DNA from 2 places in the Streptomyces sp. A2-16 genome. Region 2 is predicted to be linked to the other one. Evidence: riboswitches for the same ligand, from Rfam matches in the RefSeq annotation. Region 2 holds a riboswitch; the other holds the start of a gene.
What was found. Region 2 has a riboswitch for glycine ahead of gcvP (aminomethyl-transferring glycine dehydrogenase). Riboswitches for the same ligand answer to the same signal wherever they lie in the genome.
Positions count from the first base shown of each region.

Region 1 (6,906 bases), 4.8 Mb from region 2:
AGGCGACCACGTCGAACTGCTTGCCGGAGAAGTTCAGCCGCATTCCGTGGGTCAGGTGACCGCCGTGCGCGAGGTCCAGGCCCAGGATCGTGTCGCCGGGCTGGGCCAGCGCGAACAGGGCGGCCTGGTTCGCGGAGGCACCGGAGTGGGGCTGCACATTGGCGTACTCGGCGCCGAACAGCTCCTTGAGCCGGTCGATCGCGATCTGCTCGGCCACGTCGACGTGCTCGCAGCCGCCGTAGTAGCGGCGGCCCGGGTAGCCCTCGGCGTACTTGTTGGTGAGGACCGAGCCCTGCGCCTCCATGACCGCGAGCGGAGCGAAGTTCTCCGAGGCGATCATCTCGAGGGTTGACTGCTGCCTGACCAGCTCGGCGTCGACCGCGGCGGCGATCTCAGGGTCGAGCTCGTGCAGGGGCGTGTTCAGTGCGGACATCAGGTGCGGACTCCTCAGCCGGCGGAAAAGGCGGTGTACTCGTCGGCGGAGAGCAGGTCGGCCGGCTCCTCCGAGACGCGTACCTTGAACAGCCAGCCGCCCTCGAAGGGGGCGGAGTTCACCAGTGCCGGGTCGCTGACGACGTCCTCGTTGACCTCGGTGACCTCACCGGAGACGGGGGAGTACAGGTCGCTGACCGACTTGGTCGACTCCAGCTCGCCGCAGGTCTCGCCCGCGGTCACCGTGTCACCGACCTCCGGGAGCTGCACGAAGACGACATCGCCGAGGGCGTTGGCCGCGTGCTCCGTGATGCCGACCGTCGAGACGCCGTCCTCGGCGCCCGACAGCCACTCGTGCTCCTTGCTGTAGCGCAGCTGCTGGGGGTTGCTCATGGCCTGAATTCTCCTGTACGCGGGGGAGTGCTGGTGAATGGGGGACTGCGGAAGGCGTGCGTGAGCAGCGACTCTGTGCCCAGCATCACCTACGACGGCTACTTCTGGCGCTTGTAGAACGGCAGCGCCACGACCTCGTACGGCTCGTGGCTGCCCCGGATGTCCACACCGACACCGGCCGTGCCCGGTGTGGCGTGGGCGGGGTCGACGTACGCCATGGCGATCGGCTTGCCCAGCGTGGGCGAGGGGGCGCCGGAGGTGACCTCGCCGACCACCTCGCCGTCGGCGACGACCGCGTACCCGGCACGCGGCACGCGACGCCCCTCGGCGACCAGGCCGACGAGGACGCGCGGCGGCTCGTGGTTCGCGTTCTCCGCGGCCTCACGCAGGGCCGCGCGGCCCACGAAGTCGCCCTCCTTCTCGAACTTCACGACCCGCCCGAGGCCCGCGTCGAAGGGCGTCAGCTCCCGCGAGAGCTCGTGCCCGTACAGCGGCATGCCCGCCTCCAGGCGCAGGGTGTCCCGGCAGGACAGTCCGCAGGGGACGAGTCCGACGCCCTCGCCCGCCTTGGTCAGCGCCTGCCACAGCTCCACCGCGTGCTCCGGCTTCACGAAGAGTTCGAAGCCGTCCTCCCCGGTGTACCCGGTGCGCGCGATCAGCGCGGGCACCCCGGCGACCGTGCCCGGCAGACCGGCGTAGTACTTCAGCCCGTCCAGGTCGGCGTCGGTCAGGGACGCGAGGATCCCGGGGGACTCCGGACCCTGTACGGCGATCAGGGCGTAGGCGTCCCGGTCGTCGCGCACCTCGGCGTCGAAGCCGGCCGCGCGCTCGGTCAGGGCGTCGAGGACGACCTGGGCGTTGGAGGCGTTGGCGACGACCATGTACTCGGTGTCGGCGAGACGGTAGACGATCAGGTCGTCCAGGATGCCGCCGTCGGCCTGGCAGATCATGGTGTAGCGGGCGCGGCCCACGCCGACGGAGGCGATGTTGCCGACGAGGGCGAAGTTCAGCAGCTGGGCGGCCTGCGGTCCGGTCACGGTGATCTCGCCCATGTGGGAGAGGTCGAAGAGCCCGGCCCTCGTGCGCACCGCGTTGTGCTCGTCGCGCTCGGAGCCGTACCGCAGGGGCATGTCCCAGCCGGCGAAGTCGGTCATCGTCGCACCGAGGGAGCGATGCAGGGCATCGAGCGCGGTGAGACGGAGTTCAGAACTGCTCATCGGACGGTCGTCTCCAAGGATCCCAGGACATGGGTATGACGGGCGAGGTATTCCTCCCCATCTGTCATCGGAACCTGAGAGGTTCGCCATGAAGACATGGCTTGCACCTTGGGTGGGGCCGCCTCGGGTGGGCGGCCCGCTTTTCAGATGTGCCTCGCCCGCGCGGTAACGGGGCCTGAGAGATTCAAGGGAGGGACTTGCTCCTTCGGCGCCCGGGTACACGTACCCAGGACTCTCCCGCGCGGATTCAAGCGGCCGGTATGCAGTTGGCGCGGACATCATTGCACGCATCGGACGCCGACGGCAGGGCCGCACCCGACCGCCCCTCGACCCTTCCTTCTTGTAACCGGCTTGTGGCGGTACGAGTACAGAAACGCGAGAGATCGTCCATTACCTTCTCTTTACGCTCGGTGGGGAGGGGAACCCTTACCCCGGAGGAGGACGATGACGGTGAACAGGACCACGGCGTACGCGGCGACCTCGGCCCTCGCGCTGCCCGAGCAGCCCGCGGCCCCGGCCGTCGAGGCCCGCGGCGCCCGCCCGGTCGTCCGTGACCTGCGCGACCGCGCGGGCCACGGTCCGCGCGCCCTGCTCTTCGGCCCCAAGGACCTCGTCGTCATCACCGGTCTGCCGGGCAGCGGCAAGTCCACGCTGATGAAGCGTGCCGTCAGCGGAATCCGGATCGACTCCCAGGACACCCGCGACCGCTGGGACGCCCGGCTGTCCCGTGTGCTGCCGTACGCCGTCTACCGCCCCTGGGTCCGGTTCGCGCACTACGCCGGCCTGCGCCGCGCCCTGCGCTCCGGCGAGGGAGTCGTGGTGCACGACTGCGGGACCCAGGCCTGGGTGCGGGGCTGGCTGGCCCGCGAGGCCCGGCGCCGGGGCGGCACCCTGCATCTGCTGCTGCTCGACGTCACCGCGGACACCGCTCTCGAGGGCCAGCGCGAGCGAGGCCGGGGCGTCTCGCGGTACGCCTTCCTGCGGCACCGGGGGGCGGCCTCCCGGCTGATCCGCTCGGTGGAGCGCGGTGACCTGCCCCAGGGCTGCGGTTCGGCGGTGCTGATCGACCGGGACGCGGCGGACGTGCTGCGGCGGATCGGGTTCACGGGCTGAGGCGCGTGGGCTTCTTGGGCCGAGCGGGGCGGAGCGGGGCCGAGCCGGTCATGGGCCGCACCCGCTAGCCTTCAGCCACATCAGTAGCGGTTCACAGCAGGCGGTCAGACAGATGGACTTCCCGGCGGATCTTCCCGCGGACTTTCCAGGACAGGCGCACCCCCACCCCCCTTCGCACGGCGGATGGCCCGGCAACGAGCTGGAGGAGGTGCTCTCGGCCTCCCTCGGCATGCCCTCGGCGGGCGGCCGGATCATCGAGGTGCTCGGCCGCAGCTTCGTCTGGATCCCCCTGCCCAACGGGGGCGGTCCGCACAGCGGCCCCCTTGACCTGCCCACTCTGGAGATCCAGGGCCAGGCGTTCGTCCCGGTCTTCAGCTCCGAGGAGCAGTTCCGCCAGGTCGTCGGCTCGCACCTGTCGTACACCATCGCCCCGGCGGTGGAGTTCGCCCGCGGTCTGCCCCCGCACGTGGGCATCGCCGTGAACCCCGACGGAGTGGTCGGCGTCCCGCTGCCGCCCGCCGCGGTGGCCGACCTGTGCCGGGTCGGACGCACCCCGCTGGACGGCCCCAACACCGGCGGACGCGTCAAGCTGTACGAGCCCGACTGGCAGGACGACCCGGTCGACTTCCTCGCCACCGCGGCCGCGGAGTTCGCGGCGACGGGCGTGGTCCTCACCGCCCGCCGCTGCCTGGCCGCCATCGAGACGGCCGACCCGGTGATGTTCGTGGGCGTGGAACTCTCCCAGTGGGAGGGCGACCTGCGAACCCTGCCGATGGACGCCCTGGGCAGGGCCCTCGGCACGACCCCGGTGCGGTGGCCGGTCAACCTGGTCCTGCTGGACGTGGCGGACGACCCGGTGGGCCACTGGATGCGGGGACAGGTGCGCCCCTTCTACACGCAGGGCTAGCCGAACTCACCCTGGGCCGCGGGGAACTGCGCGAGGAGTCGCGGCCGACCCGCACCCGCCGACATCGCACAGGTCCCGAGCTCGTGGGCGCTTAAGCTGGTTTCATACTCGGGGAACTTTCAAGAAGGGGCGATACGACGTGAGCGCCAGCGGCACCGCGACCGGCACGGTCGAGCACATGCTGCGCCAGGTGACCCCCGGGCGCTACGACGCCTACGAGGCATTGCTGCGCGCCCTCGCGACCCCGAACAACGGCCAGATCTGGATGCTCCTGTGGCACGGCCAGTCCGGCTCCCCGGACGCCCAGTACGGAAACATGGAGGTCGACGGCTACGGCTACGCCCCCTGCGTGACCTCGGCCCAGGAGCTGAGCGCCAGTGGCTGGAACCGTTCGTACGAAGTGGCCGACGCCATCGACGTGGCCCGCACCCTCTACCCCGACCACTTCGGCCTCTGGCTCAACCCGCACGCCCCCGGCGGCGGCGTCGGCATCCCCTGGCTCGATCTGCGCCGTATCGCGACCGGACTGGAGCGTCAGCCCGCGGGGCCGCTCAGGCTCTCGGAACCCGGCATCGAGATCCCCCAGTTCTACGCCCTGCTCGTGCAGAACGCCCACCGCACCCCGGCGGTCCGCTCGCTGCGCCGCGCCTGGGTGCAGCCGGCGCTCGGGGCGCCGTATCTCGCCATCGGCCTGGATGTGTACGACACCAGCCCCTCGGCGGTGGACTCGGTGCGCGCGATGATGCAGCAGTCCATCGGCGCGGTCCCGGACGGACTGCCGGTGTCGACGGTCGCGATGTCCGACGAGTACGACCCGGTGGCGCTGTGGATGCGTGCCGGTGCCCGTCCGTTCTACGACCGTGAGGCCCACGGATCTCCCGCTCAGGCACCGGCGGCCGGGTACGGCTACCCGCCCGTCCGTGGTGGTTACTGAGAGCAATGACACCCGTTCGGCTCGTTTGCGTAACAGCCACGTTTCTTCGCGCGTAGATAGCGGCGGATCATCGCGAATGTCGCCTATTGTGCCGTTCTGTCCCAACTGACATGTGTCCGGGGGGCGTTACCCGCTGTTCGGATAACGGAATCCCTCTTACTGCATCACGGTTACGCATACTTTCTTCGCCAGGCCTGGCGGGTGATCGCAGCGAAGCTGAAGACTCCCCAGGCAGACGCAGGATCGGACGTTCCTGTGAACTGAGCAAGTCGACAAAGCCGTAATCCACGGCAGGTGTAGGCCGGTCACCACCGGCGAGAGGGGTCGGGTCACTGTGACCGCACCGATCGAGACCACCGGGGCGCAGGCCGAGGCGCAGCCGGAGGCTGTCCTCGCCGGCGCCGGCAAGGGGCAGATCGAGGGCCGTTCCCTGGGGCAGATCGCCTGGTCCCGGTTCAAGAAGGACAAGGTGGCGGTCGCCGGCGGTGTGATCGTCATCCTGCTGATCCTGGTCGCGGTGCTCTCCCGTCCCATCCAGGCCATGTTCGGGCTGGACCCGAACGCCCTGCACCAGGATCTGATCGACCCCAACACCTCGCTGCCCAAGGGCGGCTGGGGCGGCATGAGCTGGGACCACCCGCTCGGCGTGGAGCCGAAGTTCGGCCGCGACATCGCCACCCGCATCCTCGAGGGCTCCTGGGTCTCGCTGGTCGTGGCCTTCGGTGCCACGATCCTGTCCAACACGATCGGCGCGGTCCTCGGCGTGGTCGCCGGTTACTACGGCGGCCGGGTCGACACGATCATCAGCCGGCTCATGGACACCTTCCTGGCGTTCCCGCTGCTGCTGTTCGCCATCGCCATCTCGGCCACCCTGCAGGGCGGTGCCTTCGGGCTGGAGGGCCTGCCGCTGCACATCAGCGTGCTGATCTTCATCATCGGCTTCTTCAACTGGCCCTACCTGGGCCGTATCGTGCGCGGCCAGACCCTGGCCCTGCGCGAGCGGGAGTTCGTCGACGCCTCGCGGGGGATGGGGGCCAAGGGGCCCTACATCCTCTTCCGGGAGCTGCTGCCGAACCTCGTCGGCCCGATCATCGTCTACTCGACGCTGCTCATCCCGACCAACATCCTCTTCGAGGCGTCCCTCAGTTTCCTCGGCGTCGGCATCCAGCCTCCGCAGGCGTCCTGGGGCGGCATGATCAACCAGGCGGTCGACTACTACCAGGTCGACCCCCAGTTCATGATCGTGCCTGGTCTGGCCATCTTCGTGACCGTCCTGGCGTTCAATCTGCTCGGTGACGGTCTCCGCGACGCTCTCGACCCGCGCAGCCGCTGACCCGCGGCGGCGGTGAGAGTCCACAAGATTTCCGACAATTGAAGGGGAAGCAGACCATCATGCGAAGGTCAGCGCTGGCCGCAGTGGCGGCCATCGGCAGTGCGAGCCTGTTGCTCTCGGCTTGCAGCAAGGCCGATGACAACGGTGGAGACGAAAGCAAGTCGGCAGGGGCCAACGCAGCGACCAAGGGTGTCGTCAACGCCTCCACCCAGAAGGGTGGGACGGTCACGTACGAGTACTCCGACGTCCCGGACTCCTTCGACCCCGGCAACACGTACTACGCCTACATGTACAACCTCAGCCGGCTGTACGCCCGCCCGCTGATGACCTTCGCGCCCGGTCCGGGCGAGGAGGGCAACAAGCTGGTCCCGGACCTCGCCGAGAGCGCCGGTGTGCCCAGCGACGGCGGCAAGACGTGGACGTACAAGATCCGTTCCGGCCTGAAGTACCAGGACGGCACCGCGATCACCTCGAAGGACGTCAAGTACGCCGTCGAGCGCTCGAACTTCGCGCGTGACGTGCTCTCCCTCGGCCCGAACTACTTCCAGCAGTTCCTCGTGGGCGGCAAGGACTACAA
Region 1 covers NZ_CP063808.1:1,766,742-1,773,647, forward strand. The annotation lists gene glyA (serine hydroxymethyltransferase) at 1-433, opposite strand, end outside; gene gcvH (glycine cleavage system protein GcvH) at 448-825, opposite strand; gene gcvT (glycine cleavage system aminomethyltransferase GcvT) at 924-2,042, opposite strand; glycine riboswitch at 2,196-2,292, opposite strand; gene IOD14_RS08225 (AAA family ATPase) at 2,487-3,155, shown strand; gene IOD14_RS08230 (enhanced serine sensitivity protein SseB) at 3,268-4,062, shown strand; gene IOD14_RS08235 (enhanced serine sensitivity protein SseB C-terminal domain-containing protein) at 4,202-4,996, shown strand; gene IOD14_RS08240 (ABC transporter permease) at 5,331-6,329, shown strand; gene IOD14_RS08245 (ABC transporter substrate-binding protein) at 6,389-6,906, shown strand, end outside.
Region 1: another riboswitch for glycine. It lies ahead of gcvT (glycine cleavage system aminomethyltransferase GcvT); the one in region 2 lies ahead of gcvP (aminomethyl-transferring glycine dehydrogenase).

Region 2 (6,906 bases):
CGCCCGACGAGGTCCACGCGCTGCTCCAGGGCGGCCAGGGAGTCTTCGGGATCGCCGTGGGTGTCGTGTGGCGGGACGTCGAGAGCGCCCTTTCGCAGCTGCACGGGGAGCGCATCGACACCGGGGAGACGCTCGTCGGGCACAACCCTGCGGACGAGCTGGCCAGGCGCCGCAACCGGGCGGTCTGAAGCCTGTCCCGCCGTCTCGGGCGGGGCATTGTCAGTGGCGTAGGGCAGCATCGGACATGTGAGAAAAGCGCCCACGATCCTGCATCTCGACATGGATGCCTTCTACGCCTCGGCGGAGCAGGCGTCCAAGCCGAGTCTGCGTGGGAAGGCCGTCGTCGTGGGCGGGCTGGGGCCGCGGGGTGTGGTGGCCACCGCGTCCTACGAGGCCCGGGTGTTCGGGGTGCACTCGGCGATGCCCATGGGCCAGGCGAGACGGCTCGCGCCGAACGCCGCGTATCTCGTGCCGCGCTTCGGGTTCTACAAGGCGATCAGCGAGCAGGTGATGGGTCTGCTGCGGGAGCTCTCACCCCTGGTGGAGCCGCTCAGCCTGGACGAGGCGTTCGTGGACCTGGAGGCCGGTGGAACGGCCTGGGACGAGGCGTCGGCGCGGCTGGCCGGGGCGAAGCTGCGGGCCGACATACGGGCCGTCACGGGGCTCACCGGATCGGTGGGGCTCGCCGCGTCCAAGATGCTCGCGAAGATCGCCTCCGAGCAGGCCAAGCCGGACGGGCTGGTGGTGATCGAGCCGGGGACCGAGCGGGCGATGCTCGGGCCGATGTCGGTGCGGACCCTGCCGGGGGTGGGGCCGGCGACCGGGGACCATCTGCGCCGGGCCGGGATCCACACGGTCGACGAGATCGTCGAGGCGGGGGAGGACGAACTCGTACGGCTGCTCGGGAAGGCGCACGGGCACGGGCTGTACGCCATGGCGCTGGCGCGGGACGAGCGGGCCGTGGTGGCGGAGCGGGAGACGAAGTCGGTGTCGGTGGAGGACACGTACGACGTGGACATCCATGACCGGGTTCGGGTGGGGCTCGAGGTGCAGCGGCTGGCGGACCGGTGTGTGCGGCGGTTGCGGGGGGCCGGGTTGTCGGGGCGGACGATCGTGCTGAAGGTGCGACGGTACGACTTCTCGACGTTGACGCGGTCCGAGACGTTGCGGGGGCCCACGGACGACCCCGCGGTGGTGCGGGAGGCCGCCTTGCGGCTGCTGGAGGGGGTGGATTCCACGGGGGGTGTGCGGTTGCTGGGGGTGGGGGTTTCCGGGCTTGCCGACTTCACTCAGGAGGACCTGTTCGCCCAGGCCGCGGGGGAGGGAGTGACCGACGCGGTCGAGGAGGTGGGCGATGACGTCCCGGCCGAGGAGCGGGACGTGGTGGTCGAGCGGCGGTGGGTGGCCGGGCATGACGTGCGGCATGCCGAGTACGGGCACGGGTGGGTGCAGGGGAGCGGGCTGGGGCGGGTGACCGTGCGGTTCGAGACGCCGGACTCCGAGCCGGGGCGGGTGCGGACGTTTCCCGTCGACGATCCTCGGCTGGAGCCGGCTGAGCCGTTGCCGTTGGTCGAGGCGTTGGGTTCCCACCCGCAGCACTCATGACCGTTTCGTTGTCGGGTTGGTTCTGATGGGCGCGAGGTACGAGCTGTTCGAGGAGGACGACTTCACGTGGGCCTTGGTCAGGCCTCTATGTCCTCCGTGCCTGCCAGCTTGCCGAAGTTTCGGTCCGGGAGTGGGGGTGGGGCTGCTACGTCGAGGCCGTAGTGGTGGTAGAGCTGGAGTTCCTGGTCGGGGGAGAGGTGGCGGCCCACGCCGAAGTCGGGGGCGTCCTTGATGAGGGCGCGGTCGAAGGGGACGTGCAGGGTGCCCTCGACCAGTTCGCTCGGCTCGAGGGGGACGAAGGCGTCCCGGGAGAAGAGACCGGTGCGTATCGCGGCCCACTCCGGCACACCGGTCGCGTCGTCGAGGTAGACCTCGTCGATGGTGCCGATCTTGGTGCCGTTGCGGTCGAACGCCTTGCGGCCGATCAGGTTGCGCGGATCGATGTCGGTCTGCACGGGCCCTCCACTTGGTCGCAACTCATCCGAAGCGGTCGTAAGCACTACGAAAGAGCACATCGGGGTGTGCGGCCACTCGAAGACTCGTGCGTTGACCTCGCTGGTAGGCTTGCCAGCGGCTGCTGACCCCGTGCGGGAGAGTCCTCCAGACATCATCGGAGGCGCCGAAGGAGCAAATCCTCCCCGGAATCTCTCAGGCTCACGTACCGCATGGACGAGGTCACTCTGGAAAGCAGAGCGGGTGTCGACGGCTTCCGCTCTCACCGACGGTGAAAGCCGGCGACCCTCGGGCGCCGGTGAAGCTCTCAGGTTGAGATGACAGAGGGGGAGGCCGTCGGGGTACCCGCGCCGGGGTATCCCTCGAAGGTCGTGTCAGACCAGGAGGCCTCCGCAATGACCGCCCATCGCATTCCGCTCTCCGAGCTCGAACAGGGGATTCCCTTCGAGCAGCGTCACATCGGCCCTGATCATGAGGCTCGGGCCAAGATGCTCGCGCAGGTCGGCTACGGCTCGCTGGACGAGCTGACCGCCGCCGCCGTACCGGATGTGATCAAGAACGCCGATGCGCTGGAACTGCCCGGTGCGCGCACCGAGGCCGAGGTGCTGGCCGAGCTGCGGTCGCTGGCCGACCGGAACCAGGTGCTCGACTCCATGATCGGGCTCGGGTACTACGGCACCTTCACTCCGCCCGTCATCCTGCGCAACGTCATGGAGAACCCGGCCTGGTACACGGCCTACACGCCGTACCAGCCGGAGATCTCGCAGGGGCGGCTCGAAGCCCTGCTGAACTTCCAGACCATGGTCGCCGAGCTCACCGGGCTGCCGACCTCCGGCGCCTCGCTGCTCGACGAGGGCACCGCGGCGGCCGAGGCCATGTCCCTGTCCCGGCGCATGGGGAAGAACAAGAAGGGCCTCTTCCTCGTCGACGCCGACGTGCTGCCGCAGACCATCGCCGTGATCGAGACCCGCGCCGAGCCGACCGGGGTCGAGGTCGTGGTCACGGACCTGAGCCAGGGCATCCCGGCCGACATCGCCTCGCGGGAGATCAACGGGGTGCTCGTGCAGTACCCCGGCGCCTCCGGGGTCGTACGGGACATCAAGCCGCTGATCGACCAGGCTCATGAGCTCGGCGCGCTCGTGACCGTCGCCGCCGATCTGCTCGCGCTGACCTTGCTGAGGTCGCCGGGTGAGCTCGGGGCGGACATCGCGGTCGGGACCACGCAGCGGTTCGGTGTGCCGATGGGGTTCGGTGGGCCGCACGCCGGTTACATGGCCGTGCACGAGAAGTTCGCGCGGAGCCTGCCAGGGCGGCTCGTGGGCGTGTCCGTGGACGCCGACGGCAACAAGGCCTACCGGCTCGCGCTGCAGACGCGCGAGCAGCACATCCGCCGGGAGAAGGCGACCAGCAACATCTGCACCGCGCAGGTGCTGCTCGCCGTCATGGCCGGCATGTACGCCGTCTACCACGGGCCCGAGGGGCTCAAGGGCATCGCCCGGCGGACGCACCGGTACGCCAACCTCCTCGCGGCGGGACTCCGCGCCGGTGGGGTCGAGGTCGTGCACGGCTCCTACTTCGACACGCTGACCGTGCGGGTGCCGGCGAAGGCCGCCGAGATCGTCTCCGCGGCGCGGCGGAACGGCGTCAACCTGCACCTTGTCGACGCCGACCACGTGTCCTTCGCGTGCGACGAGACCACCGCGCGGGCCCAGGTGGCTGCCGTGTGGAACGCGTTCGGGGTCGAGGCCGACATCGAGGCGCTGGACGCGGCCACCGAGGAGGCGCTGCCGGACGCACTGCTGCGTGACGACGACTTCCTCACCCACCCCGTCTTCCACCAGCACCGCTCCGAGACCGCGATGCTGCGCTACCTGCGCCGGCTCGCCGACCGCGACTACGCGCTCGACCGCGGCATGATCCCGCTGGGCTCCTGCACGATGAAGCTCAACGCGACCACGGAGATGGAGCCGGTCACCTGGCCCGAGTTCGGGCAGCTGCACCCCTTCGCGCCCGCCGAGCAGGCGCAGGGCTATCTGACGCTGATCCGGGAGCTGGAGGAGCGGCTCGCCGAGGTCACCGGGTACGACAACGTGTCGCTTCAGCCGAACGCCGGGTCGCAGGGCGAGCTGGCCGGGCTGCTCGCCGTGCGCGGGTACCACCGGGCGAACGGTGACGAGCAGCGGACCGTGTGTCTGATTCCGTCGTCCGCGCACGGGACCAACGCCGCCAGTGCCGTGATGGCCGGCATGAAGGTCGTCGTCGTGAAGACCGCCGAGGACGGCGAGATCGACGTCGAGGACCTGCGGGCGAAGATCGAGCAGCACCGGGACGAGCTCGCCGTGCTGATGATCACGTACCCCTCGACGCACGGTGTGTTCGAGGAGCACGTCGCCGACATCTGCGCGCAGGTCCACGAGGCCGGCGGGCAGGTGTACGTCGACGGGGCCAACCTCAACGCGCTGGTGGGGCTGGCCAAGCCCGGGCACTTCGGCGGCGACGTCTCGCACCTGAACCTGCACAAGACCTTCTGCATCCCGCACGGCGGCGGTGGCCCGGGCGTCGGGCCGGTGGGTGTGCGGGCGCACCTGGCGCCGTATCTGCCGAACCATCCGATGCAGCCCGCGGCGGGCCCCGAGACGGGCGTGGGCCCGATCTCGGCCGCGCCCTGGGGTTCCGCGGGCATCCTGCCGATCTCCTGGGCGTACGTCCGGCTCATGGGCGGCGAGGGCCTCAAGCGGGCCACGCAGGTGGCGGTGCTCTCCGCCAACTACATCGCCAAGCGGCTGGAGCCCCACTACCCCGTGCTCTACACCGGTCCCGGCGGGCTGGTCGCGCACGAGTGCATCATCGATCTGCGGCCGCTGACCAAGGCGACCGGGGTGAGCGTCGACGACGTGGCCAAGCGGCTCATCGACTACGGCTTCCACGCGCCGACCATGTCGTTCCCGGTGGCCGGGACGCTGATGATCGAGCCGACGGAGTCCGAGGACCTGATCGAGCTCGACCGGTTCTGCGAGGCGATGATCGCCATTCGCGGGGAGATCGAGAAGGTCGGCACCGGGGAGTGGGCGGCCGAGGACAACCCGCTGCGGAACGCTCCGCACACCGCCGGGGCGCTCGGTGGGGAGTGGGAGCACGCGTACACGCGCGAGGAGGCCGTCTTCCCGGGCGGTGTCTCGGTCGCGGACAAGTACTGGCCGCCGGTGCGGCGGATCGACCAGGCGTACGGTGACCGGAACCTGGTGTGCTCGTGCCCGCCGTTGGACGCGTACGAGGACTGACCCGAGGCGATGAGGGCCCCGTTTCGGCGGGGCCCTTTTCCGTGTCGCGTCAGTCGGTCGCCAGTGACACCTCGGTCGACTTGACGAGGGCGACCACGGGGGTGCCGACGGTCAGGGCGAGGTCGGTCGCGGAGTCCGCGGTGATCGCGGAGGTGAGCTCGCCGCCCTCGATCGCGATCTTCACGGTGGCCATGGCGGCGCCGATGGTCACGGCGGTGACCGTGCCCGGGAGCTGGTTGCGGAGGGACACGCCCCGGACCGGGGCGGTGGCGAGGGAGATCTCCGTCGACTTCACCAGGGCGCGGACGGGCGTGTCCCGGGTGAGGGCGAGTTCCTCCACGGCGTCGAGAGTGATCGCGGCCGTGAGGTTCTGGCCGCTGTCGAGGCGGATCTTGACCGTCGCCATGGCCTCGCCCGGGGTGACGGTGGTGACGGTGCCGGGGAGCTGGTTGCGGATGCTCAGGTTCATGGGCAGCAACCTAGGGCCGTATGCGGCTGATGTCGGGTATGTGCAGGTCAGCCGGTGTGGACGCGGGGACGGCGGGCGCGGTCGGGTTCCGCTTCGCGGAGGACCTCGCGGGTGACCGGGGCGACCTCGCCCTGGCCGAAGAGGAAGAAGCGCAGGAAGTTGGCGAAGGGGCTGCCCTCGGTCCACTCGAAGTAGATGTGGGGGGTGCAGCCCGTGGTGTCGCGGACGTGCAGGAGCAGGGCGGCCAGGGCGTTCGGGATGGAGGAGGACTCCAGGGTCAGGACCCGGTACCGGTTGTGGAGGACCTCGCCCCGGACGGTCAGGCCCGCCTCGAACTCCGAGGGGTCCAGGACCGTGACCTCGACGAAGACGAAGTCGTCGCCGGGGAGGTCGTTGTCCTCGCGGATCTGCTCGATCTTGTCCCGGTACTCGGCCTTGTCGCGCTGGTCGGGCTCGTTGGCGATGAAGCGGATCTTGCGGCTGGCCATGTCCCGGATGAAACGTTCCGCCATGGTGTCGAGCGTCACGCTGGTCACGCGCAGCTCGAAGGCGCGGGCCAGGCGCGAGAGGAGGGAGACGAGGATGATGCCGGCGATGAAGCAAGCGCCGATCTTGACGCCGTCGGGGCGTTCGATGACGTTCGCGACGGTGACGTAGAGGAACACCGCCGAGATGACCGCGAAGCCGATCGTCCAACCCCGCTGGCCGGCCTTGCGGGCGGCGATGGTCACCGCGATCGCCGCCGAGCTGATGAGGACGAGGACGCCGGTGGCATAGGCGCCGCCCTGGGCGTCGACGTCGGCGTCGAAGATCCAGGTGACCAGGAAGCCGATGAGGGTGAAGACGATGACCATGGGGCGGACGGCGCGGGCCCAGTGCGGGGCCATGCCGTAGCGGGGCAGGTAGCGGGGCATCAGGTTGAGCAGGCCGGCCATCGCGGAGGCGCCGGCGAACCACAGGATGGCGATGGTCGAGATGTCGTAAACCGTGCCGAAGGCATTGCCCAGGTATTCGTGGGCCAGGTAGGCGAGGGCGCGGCCGTTGGCCGGGCCGCCGGACTCGAAGTCCTTCTCCGGGATCAGCAGGGTGGTGATGAAG
Region 2 covers NZ_CP063808.1:6,525,481-6,532,386, reverse strand. The annotation lists gene IOD14_RS29330 (MerR family transcriptional regulator) at 1-188, shown strand, start outside; gene IOD14_RS29325 (DNA polymerase IV) at 247-1,605, shown strand; gene IOD14_RS29320 (PRC-barrel domain-containing protein) at 1,683-2,060, opposite strand; glycine riboswitch at 2,184-2,279, shown strand; gene gcvP (aminomethyl-transferring glycine dehydrogenase) at 2,454-5,339, shown strand; gene IOD14_RS29310 (TOBE domain-containing protein) at 5,389-5,808, opposite strand; gene IOD14_RS29305 (APC family permease) at 5,856-6,906, opposite strand, start outside.